Regions from separate parts of the Streptosporangium sp. NPDC004631 genome, predicted to be linked through region 4. Evidence: riboswitches for the same ligand, from Rfam matches in the RefSeq annotation. Region 4 holds a riboswitch; each other region holds the start of a gene.
What was found. A riboswitch is a leader RNA that binds a small molecule or an ion and turns the genes downstream of it on or off. The one in region 4 is predicted to bind cyclic di-AMP.

Region 1 (3,492 bases), on a different contig from region 4:
CCAGGACCTGATCAAGGTGGGGCTCACCGGCAACCTGCGCGACTACGTCCTCACCGCCTCCGACGGCAGGCGGGTCAGGGGTTCGGAGGTGGACTACCACGGCTCCCCCGCCGGATACGCCGCCTCACCCGCCGAGACCATCACCTATGTGGACGCCCACGACAACGAGACGCTGTTCGACGCGCTGGCCTACAAGCTGCCACAGGCGACGACGATGGCCGACCGGGTGCGGATGCAGGTGCTGTCGCTGGCCACGGCGGTGCTGGGGCAGGGCGTCTCGTTCGTGCACGCGGGCAGCGAACGGCTCCGCTCGAAGTCGCTCGATCGCAACTCCTTCGACTCCGGCGACTGGTTCAACCGGCTGCTCTGGGACTGCTCGCGGGGCAACGGCTTCGGCGCCGGGCTGCCTCCCAGGGCGGGCAACGAGGACAGGTGGCCTTACGCGCGGGCGCTCCTCGCCGACCCGGCGCTCCGGCCCGGCCGCGCGGCGATCGGCGCGACGCGGGCCCGGTACGGCGAGCTGCTCCGGATCCGCTCCTCCTCCCCCGCCTTCGCCCTCGGCTCCCTGGCCGAGGTGCGGCGGCGGCTGACCTTCCCCACCGCCGGCGCCTCGGAGATCCCCGGAGTGGTGACCATGCACCTGGACGCGGCGGGCCTCGACCCGCGCTGGAGGTCGATCACCGTCGTCTTCAACGCCACCCCCGAGACACAGTCGCAGACCGTGGCCGCGCTGCGGAACGCCCCGGTGACGCTCCACCCCGTCCAGGCGGCCGGCGACGACGCGGTGGTAAGACGGTCGGCCTTCGATCCCGCCACCGGCACGCTGAACGTCCCGGCCCGCACCGTGGCGGTCTTCGTCCAGCCCTGACGGGCCCGCCGCCACGGAGCCGCCGCCACGCGGGCTCCGGCGCTTCCCGTGACCGCCGGGAGCCGTCAGGATTGGCCGTGTGAACCGCACAGCCGTACGCCTCGGAGTGTTTCTACTGGCCGGAGCAGCGGTGGTGGCCGTGCTCCTGGCCCTGCTGATGCCCCTCTCCTCCGGAGACTCTCCGCACGACAACCGGCAGGACGTCCAGGTCGACCGCCTGGGCGAGCGCGACCACGTGCTCACCATCGCCTCCCCCTCGCTGGGCCGCGAGGGCACGGCCCGGGTGCTGCTGCCCGAGGGCTGGCGGCCGGGCTCAGGGCCGTGGCCGGTGCTGTACCTGCTCAACGGGTGCTGCCACACCGACTACGACACCTGGGCCACCGAGGGGGACGCGGCCGAGCTCGCCTCGCGTTACCCGGTGATCGTGGTCATGCCGGAGGGCGGCGAGGTCGGCTTCTACTCCGACTGGCGGGACGGGCCCGACTGGGAGACCTTCCATCTCACCGAGGTCCGCCGGATCCTGGAGCGCGACTACGGCGCCGGGGACCGGCGGGCGGTGGCCGGGCTGTCCATGGGCGGGTTCGGCGCGATGTCCTACGCGGCCCGCCACCCGGGCCTGTTCCAGGCCGCGGCCTCCTTCTCCGGCGTGCTGCACACCCGTGACGGCTACGACGGCGTCCAGCGGCTGCTCGGCCGCTACGGCGAGGACTCCGCCGATCTCTGGGGCGACCCGCGGGATCCCGAATGGGCCGCGCACAACCCGGCGGACCTCACCGCGAGGCTGCGTGGCACGCGGCTCTTCGTCTCCTGCGGGGACGGCTCCCCCGGCCCGCTCGACCCCGCGGGAACCGCGGTGGACCGGGGTGAGACGGCCCTGCTCCGGCAGGCGCAGACCTTCGTCGAGCGGGCCAGGGCCGACGGCGACAGCATCACCGTCGACTTCTACGGCCCCGGCACGCACAGCTGGCCGTACTGGCGGCGCGGCCTGGAGCGCGCGCTCCCCATGCTCATGGGGTCCATCGGCGCCGGGGTCTGACGCCGGGTAAGGCCGGACGTCAACGGCCGGGTAAACCGCGGGTCAGCGAAAAGATTTACCTTTGGCGCCCGGGAGGGTGGCGGCGTGACCGTCCCGTGACCACCCCCTCTCCGGCTTCGCACACGGGAGCGCCTCTCCCGCAGGGGTTCCCGGCCCGTGGCCGAAGATCGACACGGACCGGAGAGCCTCGGAGCGCGGCCGGCCCGCCCTCTCGATCCAGGCGTATTCCCAAGCCATAGCAATGTGTCGGACTTGTAATCGTCTGTCCGGTTCGCATAGCTTCTACGAATTCATGGCGAACGCCTGGACCTGCGAAGGTCCGCGCATTGCCACCACATTGCCCGACCACGCTTCACCAGGCGGATTCCTCCACCAGGTGAGCGTGGCCGCTGAATCCGCGAACCTCGCGGAACCGGGGAACCACGTTTTTGGGGTGAATCGGCGCGTACATGCGCTGTAGGGCACTTCCCAGCCCGAACCCGTCAGCTAACCCGGTAAGCGGTATGGAAGCGAAGCAAGGAGTCAAAACCCCTCATGGCCAAGCACCTCCTCACCCCCGGGAAGCACCACCTGGCCCGCGTCATCCTCGGAACATCCATCGCCCTCACCGGCGGCGTCCTCGCGGGACCCGCCGCCCTGGCGGACACTCCCGGACACACCCCGTTCGGCCCTTCCCGCACCGAGACCTCCAGGGTCGCCATGACCCCGCTCCAGCTTGAGGCCGAGCGGCTGCCGAAGGTCAGCGCCCAGCAGGTCCTGGACATCGCCGCCCAGCAGATCGGCGTCAGCGAGAACTCCCGGGGCGGCGGGACCAAGTTCCAGTCCTGGTACATGTCGTCGCCCCGCGCCCAGGAGACGGTCGCCCGCGACGGCGGCGCCCTCCAGGCGTACGCCAACGCCCCCTGGTGCGCGATGTTCGTCTCCTGGGTCGGCGAGAAGGCCGGCATCCGGCCCACCATGGGCTGGGACGCCTACACCGTCACCCACGCCAAGTGGTTCAAGACCAACAACCACTGGGGCACCACTCCCAAGCCCGGCGCGGTCGTCTACTTCGACTGGGCCGGCGGCAAGAACATCAGCGGGATCGACCACGTCGGTTTCGTGAAGAAGGACAACGGCAACGGCACGATCACCACGATCGAGGGCAACACCGGCAACGGCCGGGTCGAGGAGCGGATCCGGCCGATCTCCCAGGTCGTCGGCTACGGCTACCCGGTCTACAGCGACTGACCGGCTCGCATCGGAAAGGGGCGCGGCCGCCGGGCCGCGCCCCTTCGGCCGTTCATTTGACGAACGGCGGCCGCCGCCCGACCCTTGAGTCGGTCGCGGGTCCGGCCGGTCTCGGCCGCCGCATCCGCCCCACGGCCTCCTCCGGCGAAAGGACCACCGTGTCCAGGCAGTTCACCCTCCGCGGCGGCGATATGCACGCCGAGATCAGCGAGCGGGCCGCGGCCCTGCGCGTGCTCCGGCACGGCGGGCGCGACCTGGTGACCGGCTGGCCGGCGGACGGGCCGATCCCGCACTACAGCGGCACGCTGCTCGCCCCCTGGCCCAACCGGGCGGGCGGCGCCCGCTACACCTTCGGCGG
Region 2 (3,492 bases), on a different contig from region 4:
TTCCCAAGGGGTTCCTGCTGTATGAGAAGGACGCGGCCAAGAAGGACAACGATCCCGAGACGAACTGGACGGTCAGCGACTCGGTGAAGACCCGGCTGGCGGTGGACCCCTGTGACAGGAGCGGTGTGGGCGGGGCGGGCCGTACGGCCGTCCGGACGGTGACGTTCACCGGTGTGCCGGACTTCATGAAGGTCGAGCAGGTGCTCCTGTACGGCTCGCGGGCCACCGCGGAGCGGGCCATGGCCCAGCTCCGCGCCGCGCTGACCGCGTGCGGGTCCAGGACGGACGCGGGGGCCGGCTACCGCTACGTCTCCGCGCCGGTGACCGGCCTCGGGGACGACGCGCTGAGGATCTCCGGGCAGGTCTACTACGGCGGGAAGACGGGGGTCGGCGGGGAGCGGAGCGTGGTGGTCCGCAGGGCCAACGCGGTGCTGGTCTACCTGTGGGCGGGGGAGTACGACCGGCCGGTCAAGCGGGACTGGGCCGTTCAGTTCCGGGACGCCCGCAGGATGACCGCCAGGGTTTGCAGCGTCGCGGCCTGCAAGTAAAGAACAAAACGGCCAAAAAGGTGAGCGATACCTTACCTGTTCTGTACTATTTCGCCCCAGGTCTTTGCATGGGGAGGCGGCGCCGTGGCCGTGGCGGGTATGCCGGTTGGGTTTGTGCGGATGCCGATGGTCGCAGGGGTGGCCCTAGCTCTGTTCCTGGTGCCGATGGGCGGGGCCTTCGCAGAACCGAAGCCGACGATCGCCCAGGCCAGGAAGAAGCTGGAGAAGCTCAACGACCAGGCCGACAAGGTTGTCGAGAGGTACAACCAGGCCGGCGAGAAGTGGAAGCGGGCCCGCAAGAGGTATCGGGCGCTGAACGGCGACCTCACCCGTCAGAGCGCGAAGGTCGCCGGGCTGCGCAAGGAACTCGTCACGATGGCCGTCAGCAGCTACCAGCTGGGCGCCGCCAACGGCTGGTCGGGCATGGTCGGCCGGCCCGACCCCGGCTCGCTGCTGAGCGGCCTGGCCGCCGTCGACCAGATGTCCGCCTCCCGCGCTCAGTCCCTGAACGCCTTCGAGGAGGCCACCAAGACGTTGCGCGGCAACCGCGACCAGGCCAGGGAGGCCCTGACCGAGGCCGATCGGACGCGTGACGAGCTGGCCGAGGAGAAGGCCAAGGCCGACAGGATGGTGAAGCTCCAGACGAAGGTGCTGCGCGATCTCGGCGCCTTTAGGACCGGCAACCCCAACAGCTCGGGGATCCAGTACAACGGCCCGGCGTCCGGCAACGCCCGGGCCGCGCTGAGCTTCGCCTTCGCCCAGGTCGGCAAGCCCTACCAGTACGGCGGCACCGGCCCGGGAGGCTGGGACTGCTCCGGCCTCGTCCAGGCGGCCTGGCGCAGCGGAGGCGTCAGCCTCCCCCGCACGACCTGGGAGCAGTGGAGCTGGGGGGCCGGCCGCAAGGTCTCCCTGAGCGAACTCCAGGCCGGTGACCTCATCTTCAGTGAGGGGCTGGGACATGTGAGCCTCTACGCGGGCGCCGGAAAGATCGTCCACGCCCCCCAGACCGGGGACGTCGTCAAGGTCGTTCCCCTGTCGGCCTACGGCCGCCGCCTGGTCGGGGCCGTCCGCCCCTGAGCCCGCCCCCTCAGCGCCCCGCTCGGCCCTCAGCGCCCCGTCCGGTGCCGCTGGAGCGTTCCACGGAAGGGTCCGCTGGATCGTTCCGCTGGGAGGACTGAGCGCGGCTGAGGGCCGGCGGATGCGCGCGGCCTCGCGGCGATCCCGGAGAGCGGGGTGGGCATGGCGGGGCCGAGAGTGGCCCGTGGGCCGTACGCGGAGGGTGAGAAGGTCGCCAAAGATGTGACGTACGCGACAGGAGAGGCGCTTTCCGAATAATGATCCGGAGGGTGTGACGAGAGTCATATTCGACCGATGAAGTCGCCCCCGAGCAGGTCTTCCGTGGGCGCGAGAAGCGTTATTTGATCTTTAAACTTTGTGAGGGCTTTGCCGAAACGTGATGATCAGAGTAGCTTCTGGCGTCGCGGCGAGTAAGCCATACCGTCGCGCCGAGCGTCGGTCCCCCAGGCCGGCTTTCCGATAGAAATCCAATTGGTCGCCGTTCCTCCAAGGGGTCCGCCCCACCACGGTGACCTGCCGAATTCGTGCAGCCAGGAGGCATGGAGCCGGGGAACCAATAGGCCGTCAACCTACGGTCAGGGGTGAATCGACATATCTGTGTCGTAGGGCGTCTTCCCAGCCCGAATCCGTCAGCTAACCCGGTAGGCATCAGTGGAAGTCCCAAGGAGAAATCCTGTCTACCACCCTGCATAACCTTCGTTTGTCACGCCTTTTTCGTCTTTCCCTCGGTGGGTTTGTCCTCACGTTGACCGCCTCAACCGGGGCGGTCACGCTGGGACCCACGGCGGCGGGGGCGGCGACGGACAGCGCGGCCGCGGTTCAGGTCGGGAGCACGGCGAAGACTCACGTCAAGCGCACGGCCAAGACCGCGATGAACAGGGCCGCACGGCAGAGGACAAAGGCCAGGAAGGCCGTATCGGTGGCCAAGCGGCAGATCGGCGATCCGTACCGGTGGGGAGCCACCGGTCCCGGCGCGTTCGACTGCTCGGGCCTTGTCCAGTACGCGTGGCGCAAGGCCGGCGTCTCCCTCCCCAGGGTCACGTACAGCCAGTACCGCGTCGTCAGGAAGAAGGTCTCATGGAGCAGGTTGCACCCTGGTGACCTGCTGTTCTTCTACGGAAAGGGCCACGTGGGCATGTATGTCGGCCACGGCAGGATGGTCCATTCGCCGAGCAGCGGCAAGACGGTCCGGATCGTGAGGCTGAGGGGCTACTACAGGTCCTCCTTCGCCGGAGCCGTCCGTCCGGGCGGCTGACAGCGGGACACGGCCCCGTCCATCCGGTTCGGGGCACAGCCGGAGAGTTGACCCCATCGTGGTCGCCGTGGAGGGGGACAGGTGTCCGGACCGTTCAACGTCGAACGGCGTTCTCGGCGCGTCGCGGAGCCGGGTCGCGGGAACGCCGCCCGTGCCGTCCGCGCCGTGGCCGATGGGGCCGGACCGGAGCCGGCCGGACGTGGTGACACCACAACCCGCTCCGGAGGAGATGGGTAACAGGTAGAGGAGGCGGCTCCACGATCACGCCTGTGATCGTGGAGCCGCCTCTCCTCGACCGCCCCGGCCCGGTTCGCCGGCGGTGTCCCGGCGGACGCGACCGCCGGTCGCCGGTCCACTAGCATCGGCTGACATGTCGCTCCCGAGAGGGCGCCGTGCCGTGCTCGCCGGGATGCTGACGCTGGTGGGCGCGGGTCTGGCCGCCGACGCGCGGCCGGTGTCGCAGGGGGTCCGCGACCTGTGGCCCGGCGCCGCCACCGTGGTCCGCGGCGAACGCTCCCTCGTCGCCGGTCACCGCGTCCCGCTCGCGGAGCTGCGGGATCTGGCCGCGCGGGCCGACCGCGCGGCCCGGATCGTCGGCGAGGTCTGGGGGCC
Region 3 (3,492 bases), on a different contig from region 4:
CCAGGTCGAACTCACCCGGCTGTAACCGGCTATTCACCATGATTCAACAGGCATTTGTGGGGTTTACTGTGGTAATTTGGTGGAATCTGGTTGATTAAGGAGTGGATCAATGCTTGCCCAGCAGCGGCAGCAGGCGATTCTGGAGCGGGTGCGCAGCAGGGGCGGCGTCAGGGTCGCCGACCTCGTCCGCGAGCTCGGCGTGTCCGACATGACGATCCGAAGGGATCTTGAGGTGCTGGCCGGGCGCGGACTGGTGGAGAAGGTTCACGGCGGGGCCACCAACGCCGGGCCGGGCTCGACCGAGGAGCCCGGGTTCGCCGCCAAGTCGGTGCGCCAGCAGCCGGAGAAGGAGGCGATCGCCCGGCAGGCGGCCGAGCTCGTCCGGCCCGGCACCGCCATCGCGCTCTCCGCCGGGACCACGACCTGGACACTCGCCCACTTCCTGGTGGACGTGCCGGAACTGACCGTGATCACCAACTCGATCCGGATCTCCGACGTCTTCCACCGTTCTCCCCGCGCCGACCGCACCGTCGTGCTGACCGGCGGCGTCCGCACCCCCTCCGACGCGCTGGTCGGGCCGGTCGCCGTGGCGGCCGTCCGCGGACTCCACGTGGACACCCTGTTTCTCGGCGTGCACGGGATGAGCGCCCGCGCCGGGTTCACCACCCCGAACCTGCTTGAGGCGGAGACCAACCGGGAACTGGTCGCCTCCGCACACCGCCTGGTGGTGCCCGCCGATCACACCAAGTGGGACACGGTCGGGATCAGCACGATCGCCGAGCTGGCCCAGGCCCACCTCGTGATCACCGACTCGGGCCTGGCGGACGAGGCCCGTGAGGAGCTCACCGCGCGGGTGGGCGAGCTGGTCATAGCCGAACCCCGACAGGAAAGCGAGGCCCTGAGCCGATGAAGCGCACGATCACCCATCTGGCCGACGGCCGCGAGCTCGTCTACTTCGACCGGCACGACGACGCCGATCGGAGCGCGATCGACCGGCGAGACCTGCCGCCCCGGCCCGCCGCCTCGGAACTGCGCTACGACCCGCTCACCGAGGAGTGGGTGGCGGTGGCCGGGCACCGCCAGGGACGCACCTTCCTCCCGCCGACGAGCGAGTGCCCGCTCTGCCCGTCCACCCCCGGTCACTCCACGGAGATCCCCTCGGCCTCCTACGACGTGGTGGTCTTCGAAAACCGCTTCCCATCCCTCTCCGCGCAGCCGGGCCCGCACCGGGACATCGGCGGCATGAGCGAGGCCCGGCCGGGGACCGGCCGGTGCGAGGTGGTCTGCTTCACCTCCGACCACGACTCCTCCTTCTCCCGGCTCTCCCCCGGCCAGATCGACCTGGTGATGGAGGCGTGGATCGACCGCACCGCCGAGCTGTCCGCGATTCCGGGCGTGGAGCAGGTGTTCTGCTTCGAGAACCGGGGGGCCGAGATCGGCATCACCCTGGCCCACCCGCACGGCCAGATCTACGCCTACCCCTATGTGACCCCGCGCACCAGGCTCTCCCTGGGCGCGGCCGAGCGCCACCGGGAGCGGACCGGCGGCAACCTCTTCGCCGACGTACTGGCCGCCGAGCGGGAGGCCGAGGTCCGGGTGGTCGCCGCGAACGACCACTGGACGGCCTTCGTGCCGGCCGCGGCCCGGTGGCCCGTGGAGGTCCACCTCTACCCGCACCGCCGGGTTCCGGACCTGGGCGGGCTCAAGGAGGCCGAGCGCGCGGCGTTCGGGCCGCTCTACACAGAGGTGCTGCGCCGGCTGGACGGGCTCTTCGGTATGCCCATGCCGTACGTCGCGGCCTGGCACCAGGCACCGGTGAACGTCGGCCGGGAGCTGTCCTACGCGCACCTGGAGCTGTTCAGCATCCGCCGGGCACCCAACAAGCTGAAGTATCTCGCGGGTTCGGAGTCGGCCATGGGGGCTTTCGTGAACGACGTCCTGCCCGAGGAGGCGGCGCTACTCCTCCGATCCGTCATCACGGAATGATCACTGATCGGTCTCGACTTGGGGTCGCATGACCATCCGTTTACCACTACTATCCTCACACATCGGACATAACATCCGATATGCCTAATCCGGGGCGCCTCGCCCGGGAACCGGGGACCCACGCATTTGGGGTGAACCACTTCGGTGGAAGGGCTTCCTCCAGCCCGAACCCGTCAGCTAACCCGGTAGGCGTGAGGAGAGGAGAACCGTGGCGGCCTCGCCCCCCACGTTCCGTCGTCATGCGGCCCTGACCGCCTCCGTGCTCTCGGCCATCGCGTTCACCCTGGGCAGCGCGTCCGCGGGCAGCGCCGCCCCCAAACCGGCCGAGCCCGAGCTCCGCGCCGAACTCGCCCGGCTGAACAAGAAGGTCGACAAGCTCATCGAGTCCTACGCGGCCAAACGGGAGTCTCTGCGAAAGGCCCGGCTGGCCGAGGAGGCCGCCCAGGTCGATCTGCGCAAGGCCGAGGAGACCTACGACAAGGCGAGCGAACAGGTCGACTCCATCGCCCAGCTCCGCTACCAGAGCAGCGCCGCCGACCTGCCCGCCCTGCTGTTCGCCCCCGACATGGAGGGCGCCGTCGTCATGGAACAGCTCATCGCCCAGCGGACCGCCTACCTGCGGGACTTCGCCCAGAGCCGGGACCTCAAGAAGCAGGCCGCCGACAAGGCGGCCCGGCTCACCGAGCAGATCGGCGTGGAGGCCAAGGTCGTGGAGACCGAGCGCCAGGGCGCCGAGAGGGTGATCCGTGACATCGAGCGGAAACTCGACCAGCTCGTCCCGATGGGTTCCGGCCGCCGCGCCGACGGCAGCTGGGTCCCCCAGCTCCCCACCGGCGGCGACAACATCACCGACCGCACCCGGATCATGCTCGAAGCCATCAAAGAACGCTTCAAACTCCCCCACGAGGTCGGCTGCTACCGCACCGGCGGCAACGGCGAGCACCCCCTGGGCCGCGCCTGCGACTTCATGATGAGCACCGGCGGCTCGATGCCCTCGGCGGAGAACATCAGGCTCGGCGACGAGATCTCCGCCTGGGCCATCAAGAACAAGGACCGGCTCGGCGTCAAGTACGTGATCTGGCGCCAGCGCATCAACATGGGCTCCGGCTGGCGCGCCATGTCCAACCGGGGCGGAATCACCGCCAACCACTACGACCACCCCCACATCTCGATGTACTAGCGCCGTGGAGCCCCCGCCGGGAGCGTTTCCGGGGGGTGTGGATCGAGAAAAAAGGGTGTGACAGTGGCCGTGTGCGCGGGGAGGATGGGGGATCATGACCGACAATCGCATTGCTCCTCCCTATGTCGCCGACGAGGTCGGCATGCTGCACTCCTGGCTGGACTTCCACCGGGAGACCCTGGCCGTCAAGTGCGCCGGGCTGTCGGAGCGGCAGCTCGCCCTCCGCCCCTGCGCTCCGTCCACGCTCTCCCTGCTGGGCCTGGTCCGTCACATGACCGAGGTGGAGCAGCAGTGGTTCCATAACATCCTCAGCGGCGAGGACAGGC
Region 4 (3,492 bases):
CGGCTGCTGGCCGTAGGCCGCCTGGCCGTAACCCGGCTGCTCCTGTGGGGCCTGCTGACCGTAACCGGGCTGCTGGCCGTACCCGGGCTGCTGACCGTAACCGGGCTGGGAGGCCTGCTGACCGTAGTCGGGCTGCTGGCCATAGCCGGGCTGTTGACCATAGGCGCCGGTCCCCGGCTGCTGGCCGTAGGCCGCCTGGCCGTAACCCGGCTGGGTCTGCCCCGGTCCCGTGCTCGACGGTGAGGCCTCCGATCGATATCCCACAACTGTCACATCGGGATCGGGTTCACCAGGGGGTCGACCTCCATTGTGTCCGTATTGCGGATGCCCCGACGGTGAGCGGTCGGGATCATCCTGCGGATACGGTGGCTGTCCGGTGCTCACCGCGTCACCTCACTTCGACTGCGCATGTGGCACATGGCCGACTCACATGCTTCTGGAGCACAAGGTATCGAGATAGGTATCAACAGTCACCTTTTGCATCAGCCAATACCCGAGGAAAGCTAGCCGGTCCGCGGTGTCAGGTACAGCAGCATTCGGGTGTTGCCCAGGGTATTGGGCTTGACGTGCTCCAACTCAAGGAACTCGGCGACCCCCTCGTCATAGGAGGCGAGAAGTTCGGCGTAGACCTCCGGCGAGATGGGGGTGCCCTGGATCTCCTGAAATCCGTGCCGGGCGAAGAAATCAACCTCGAAGGTGAGACAGAAGACCCGGCGCAGGCCCAGCTCGCCGGCGGCGCGGACGAGCTCGGAGACGATCCGGTGGCCGATGCCCAGGCCCCGGCAGCCGGGATCGACGGCGACCGTGCGGATCTCGGCGAGGTCCTCCCACAGGACGTGAAGCGCCCCGCAACCCACCACGACCCCGTCCCTGTCGGCCACCCAGAACTCCTGGACGTCCTCGTACAGGGTGACCGTGGCCTTCTCCAGCAGGCGCGGACCGGCCCCGGCGTAGGTGTCGACAAGCCGCCGGATGCCGCGCACGTCCGGGGTGCGGGCACGCCGGATCGTGATCGCGATGGCGTCCGCCCCGGCCTCCCGCCGGCTCGGCGATCCCCGATCCGCGTCCACTCCCCCGTCCACGGTCCCCGCTCGTCGTCCCGCGTCTCCGGTGCGGCGTACGGCCGGCGTCGGGGACTGCTCCGCAACCTGCTCCATGACCGATCAGCGTACGTCCTCGTCACCACCTATTTACGGCTCAGCCTTAACCCCTGTCCAGGAGCCGTTGGATGACGCACCGTAGCTCGCCTGCCACGGTGAGCCGAGATCTTCGCCGACGGACCGAATCCCCCCGTCTCACACGCACGGACCTGCGAAGACCCCCGTCACCTCCGCCAGGAGGGACGCGGGGCCGGCGTGACACACATATCGATCATGAAATGATGTGACCTGACCGTGACATTTCAGTTGTGAAAGCTCTACCAACTTTGCAGTTCTGGTTGAGCATGAACCTCCAATTGCACTAATGTCCGTCCTCGATGTCAGCAACGTAAAGAGCTGACCCGCCGAATCCCCCGACTGGGGAACCGGGGACCCACCCTCCCGACGTCCCCCGGGGTGAATCCGAGGTGCCACCGGCATCCGGTAGGGCTGCCTCCGGCCCGAACCCGTCAGCTAACCCGGTAGGCGGCCAAGAGAGGAGCCTGTTGGTGAAGCGCATGCGCGACCGTGGGGCACGACGTGCGGGCAGGCACGCCCGCAGCCGAGAACAGGCGGCGCGCGGACTGTCGTTCCGGTTCGCGGTCATCGGGGCGGCGTTCGCCTCCCTCACCCTCGGCACCCCCCTCGTGGCGGCCACCGCCGACCCGCAGCCCAGCCTCCGCCAGCTCGCCAAACAGGCCGAGAAGCTGCACACCGAGATCGAGACGCTCACCGAGCAGTACAACGGCGAGCGGGTCAAGCTCAAGCAGGCCCAGCGCGCCGCCGAGAGCGCCGAGAAGACCCTCGCCGTCAGCGAGTCGGAGCTGGAGTCACGGCGCACCAAGGCCACCCTGCTCGCGCAGAGCAGCTACATGGCGGGCGGGCTGGGCCCGGGGCTCACCTTCAGCCAGTCCTCCGATCCCGACGCCTTCCTCGACCAGGCCACCACGAACTACGCGCTCCAGCAGCAGCAGAGCGAGGAGGTCGCCCAGGTCGGCCGGGCGATCAAGGCCGCGGAGAGCGCGCAGGTGAGCGCCAAGGCCCGGACCACCGAGGTCAAGGACCTCCTCAACCAGATCGGCGACAGGCGCACCACGATCGAGCGCCTGGTCGCCAAGGTCGAGAGCAGCCTGTTTCGGGAGGTACGGTCCCGGGCGAGCAGCACCCGGGGCAACCGGGTGAAGATCGACGTGCCGATCGTGGGCGACGGCAAGGCCGCCGAGGCCGCCCGGTGGGCTCTCACCCAGCAACTCAAGCCGTATGTGTGGGGCGCCGAGGGACCGAACTCCTTCGACTGCTCGGGCCTGGTGATGTGGGCCTACCAGAAGGTCGGCATCAGCCTGCCGCACTACACGGGCAACCAGTGGACGGCGGGCACCCACGTCTCCAGGGACGACCTGCGCCCCGGGGACCTGGTCTTCTTCTACAGCGACCTGCACCACGTGGGGATCTACATCGGCGCGGGCCTGATGGTCCACGCCCCCCAGACCGGTGACGTCATCCACATCGCGACGATCGACAACCGCCCCTTCGCCGGTGGTGTGCGTATCGCGGACTGAGCGCGAACCCGGTGCGGACCCCGGCGGCGCCGGGCGCGAACACCCCGCCGCGGACCGGGCGCGGGCCGACCGCGAACACCCGGCCGTGAACTGGGCGCGGGTCGGGTGCGGGGTCGGTCACGGGCCGAGCGCGGGCCGAGAACCGCCCCTGGGGCGGGCTGAGAGAGCCCCTGGGGCGACCACGGGGACAAAACGGGGCACGGGGTAGGGGTGTCGCCTTCAAGGCCGGAGCGGGCCGGGAGGCGGGGTTTAGATCAGTCGCCGGCGGGCGGCCCAGGCCACGGCCTCGATCGCCGTGGCCACCCCGATGCGGTCGCAGATCCCGCGGAGCCTGCGCCGGACCGTCCGGCCGCTGATGTCGAGGCGGCGCCCCACCCGGTCCACGGTGACGCCCTTGGCGAGCTCCGCCAGCAGCACGAGATCCTCGTCGCTCAGACCGATCTCACCCATGCCCAGAAGACCGTCGCCGCGGCGGGAGTCCACCTCTGGATATGCCATCTGGAGTCGCTCCCCCCGCGCTGGAACTCAGGCGTGAGTCGTCTGGAATCAATGCCGCCCGTCAGGAACGGTAAACGGCTTGTTCAAAGGTCGTCAAGTTCCACTCTTCATAGAGGTAGTACGCGCTGTTGACATAGCGTGTGCTACGTGAAGTACTCATGATATGTCGGCGCCTTTACGGTTAAGTCATGGCCGCGCCAAGACCGGCGCCCCCGGGCGCCCCACCGCCCCCTGACAGACGGAGTCTTCGCAGAACAAGGTTTCGCCGGGGCCTCCCGCGGCGGGACCGCCTCCAC

Region 1: another riboswitch for cyclic di-AMP. It lies ahead of ACWEF2_RS19245 (CHAP domain-containing protein); the one in region 4 lies ahead of ACWEF2_RS15270 (C40 family peptidase).
Region 2: another riboswitch for cyclic di-AMP. It lies ahead of ACWEF2_RS12945 (C40 family peptidase); the one in region 4 lies ahead of ACWEF2_RS15270 (C40 family peptidase).
Region 3: another riboswitch for cyclic di-AMP. It lies ahead of ACWEF2_RS03220 (coiled-coil domain-containing protein); the one in region 4 lies ahead of ACWEF2_RS15270 (C40 family peptidase).

The regions. Positions count from the first base shown of each region.
Region 1 is NZ_JBSGCR010000018.1:32,406-35,897, forward strand. It holds gene pulA (pullulanase-type alpha-1,6-glucosidase) at 1-868, shown strand, start outside; gene ACWEF2_RS19240 (alpha/beta hydrolase) at 948-1,904, shown strand; cyclic di-AMP (ydaO/yuaA leader) riboswitch at 2,282-2,420, shown strand; gene ACWEF2_RS19245 (CHAP domain-containing protein) at 2,439-3,134, shown strand; gene ACWEF2_RS19250 (aldose 1-epimerase family protein) at 3,293-3,492, shown strand, end outside.
Region 2 is NZ_JBSGCR010000010.1:69,200-72,691, reverse strand. It holds gene ACWEF2_RS12955 (hypothetical protein) at 1-548, shown strand, start outside; gene ACWEF2_RS12950 (NlpC/P60 family protein) at 687-1,625, shown strand; cyclic di-AMP (ydaO/yuaA leader) riboswitch at 2,130-2,288, shown strand; gene ACWEF2_RS12945 (C40 family peptidase) at 2,371-2,880, shown strand; gene ACWEF2_RS12940 (hypothetical protein) at 3,251-3,492, shown strand, end outside.
Region 3 is NZ_JBSGCR010000002.1:350,487-353,978, reverse strand. It holds gene ACWEF2_RS03235 (HD domain-containing protein) at 1-25, shown strand, start outside; gene ACWEF2_RS03230 (DeoR/GlpR family DNA-binding transcription regulator) at 110-910, shown strand; gene galT (galactose-1-phosphate uridylyltransferase) at 907-1,986, shown strand; cyclic di-AMP (ydaO/yuaA leader) riboswitch at 2,058-2,192, shown strand; gene ACWEF2_RS03220 (coiled-coil domain-containing protein) at 2,195-3,166, shown strand; gene ACWEF2_RS03215 (DinB family protein) at 3,261-3,492, shown strand, end outside.
Region 4 is NZ_JBSGCR010000012.1:175,329-178,820, forward strand. It holds gene ACWEF2_RS15260 (RDD family protein) at 1-264, opposite strand, end outside; gene ACWEF2_RS15265 (amino-acid N-acetyltransferase) at 504-1,157, opposite strand; cyclic di-AMP (ydaO/yuaA leader) riboswitch at 1,493-1,643, shown strand; gene ACWEF2_RS15270 (C40 family peptidase) at 1,658-2,698, shown strand; gene ACWEF2_RS15275 (LuxR family transcriptional regulator) at 2,948-3,196, opposite strand.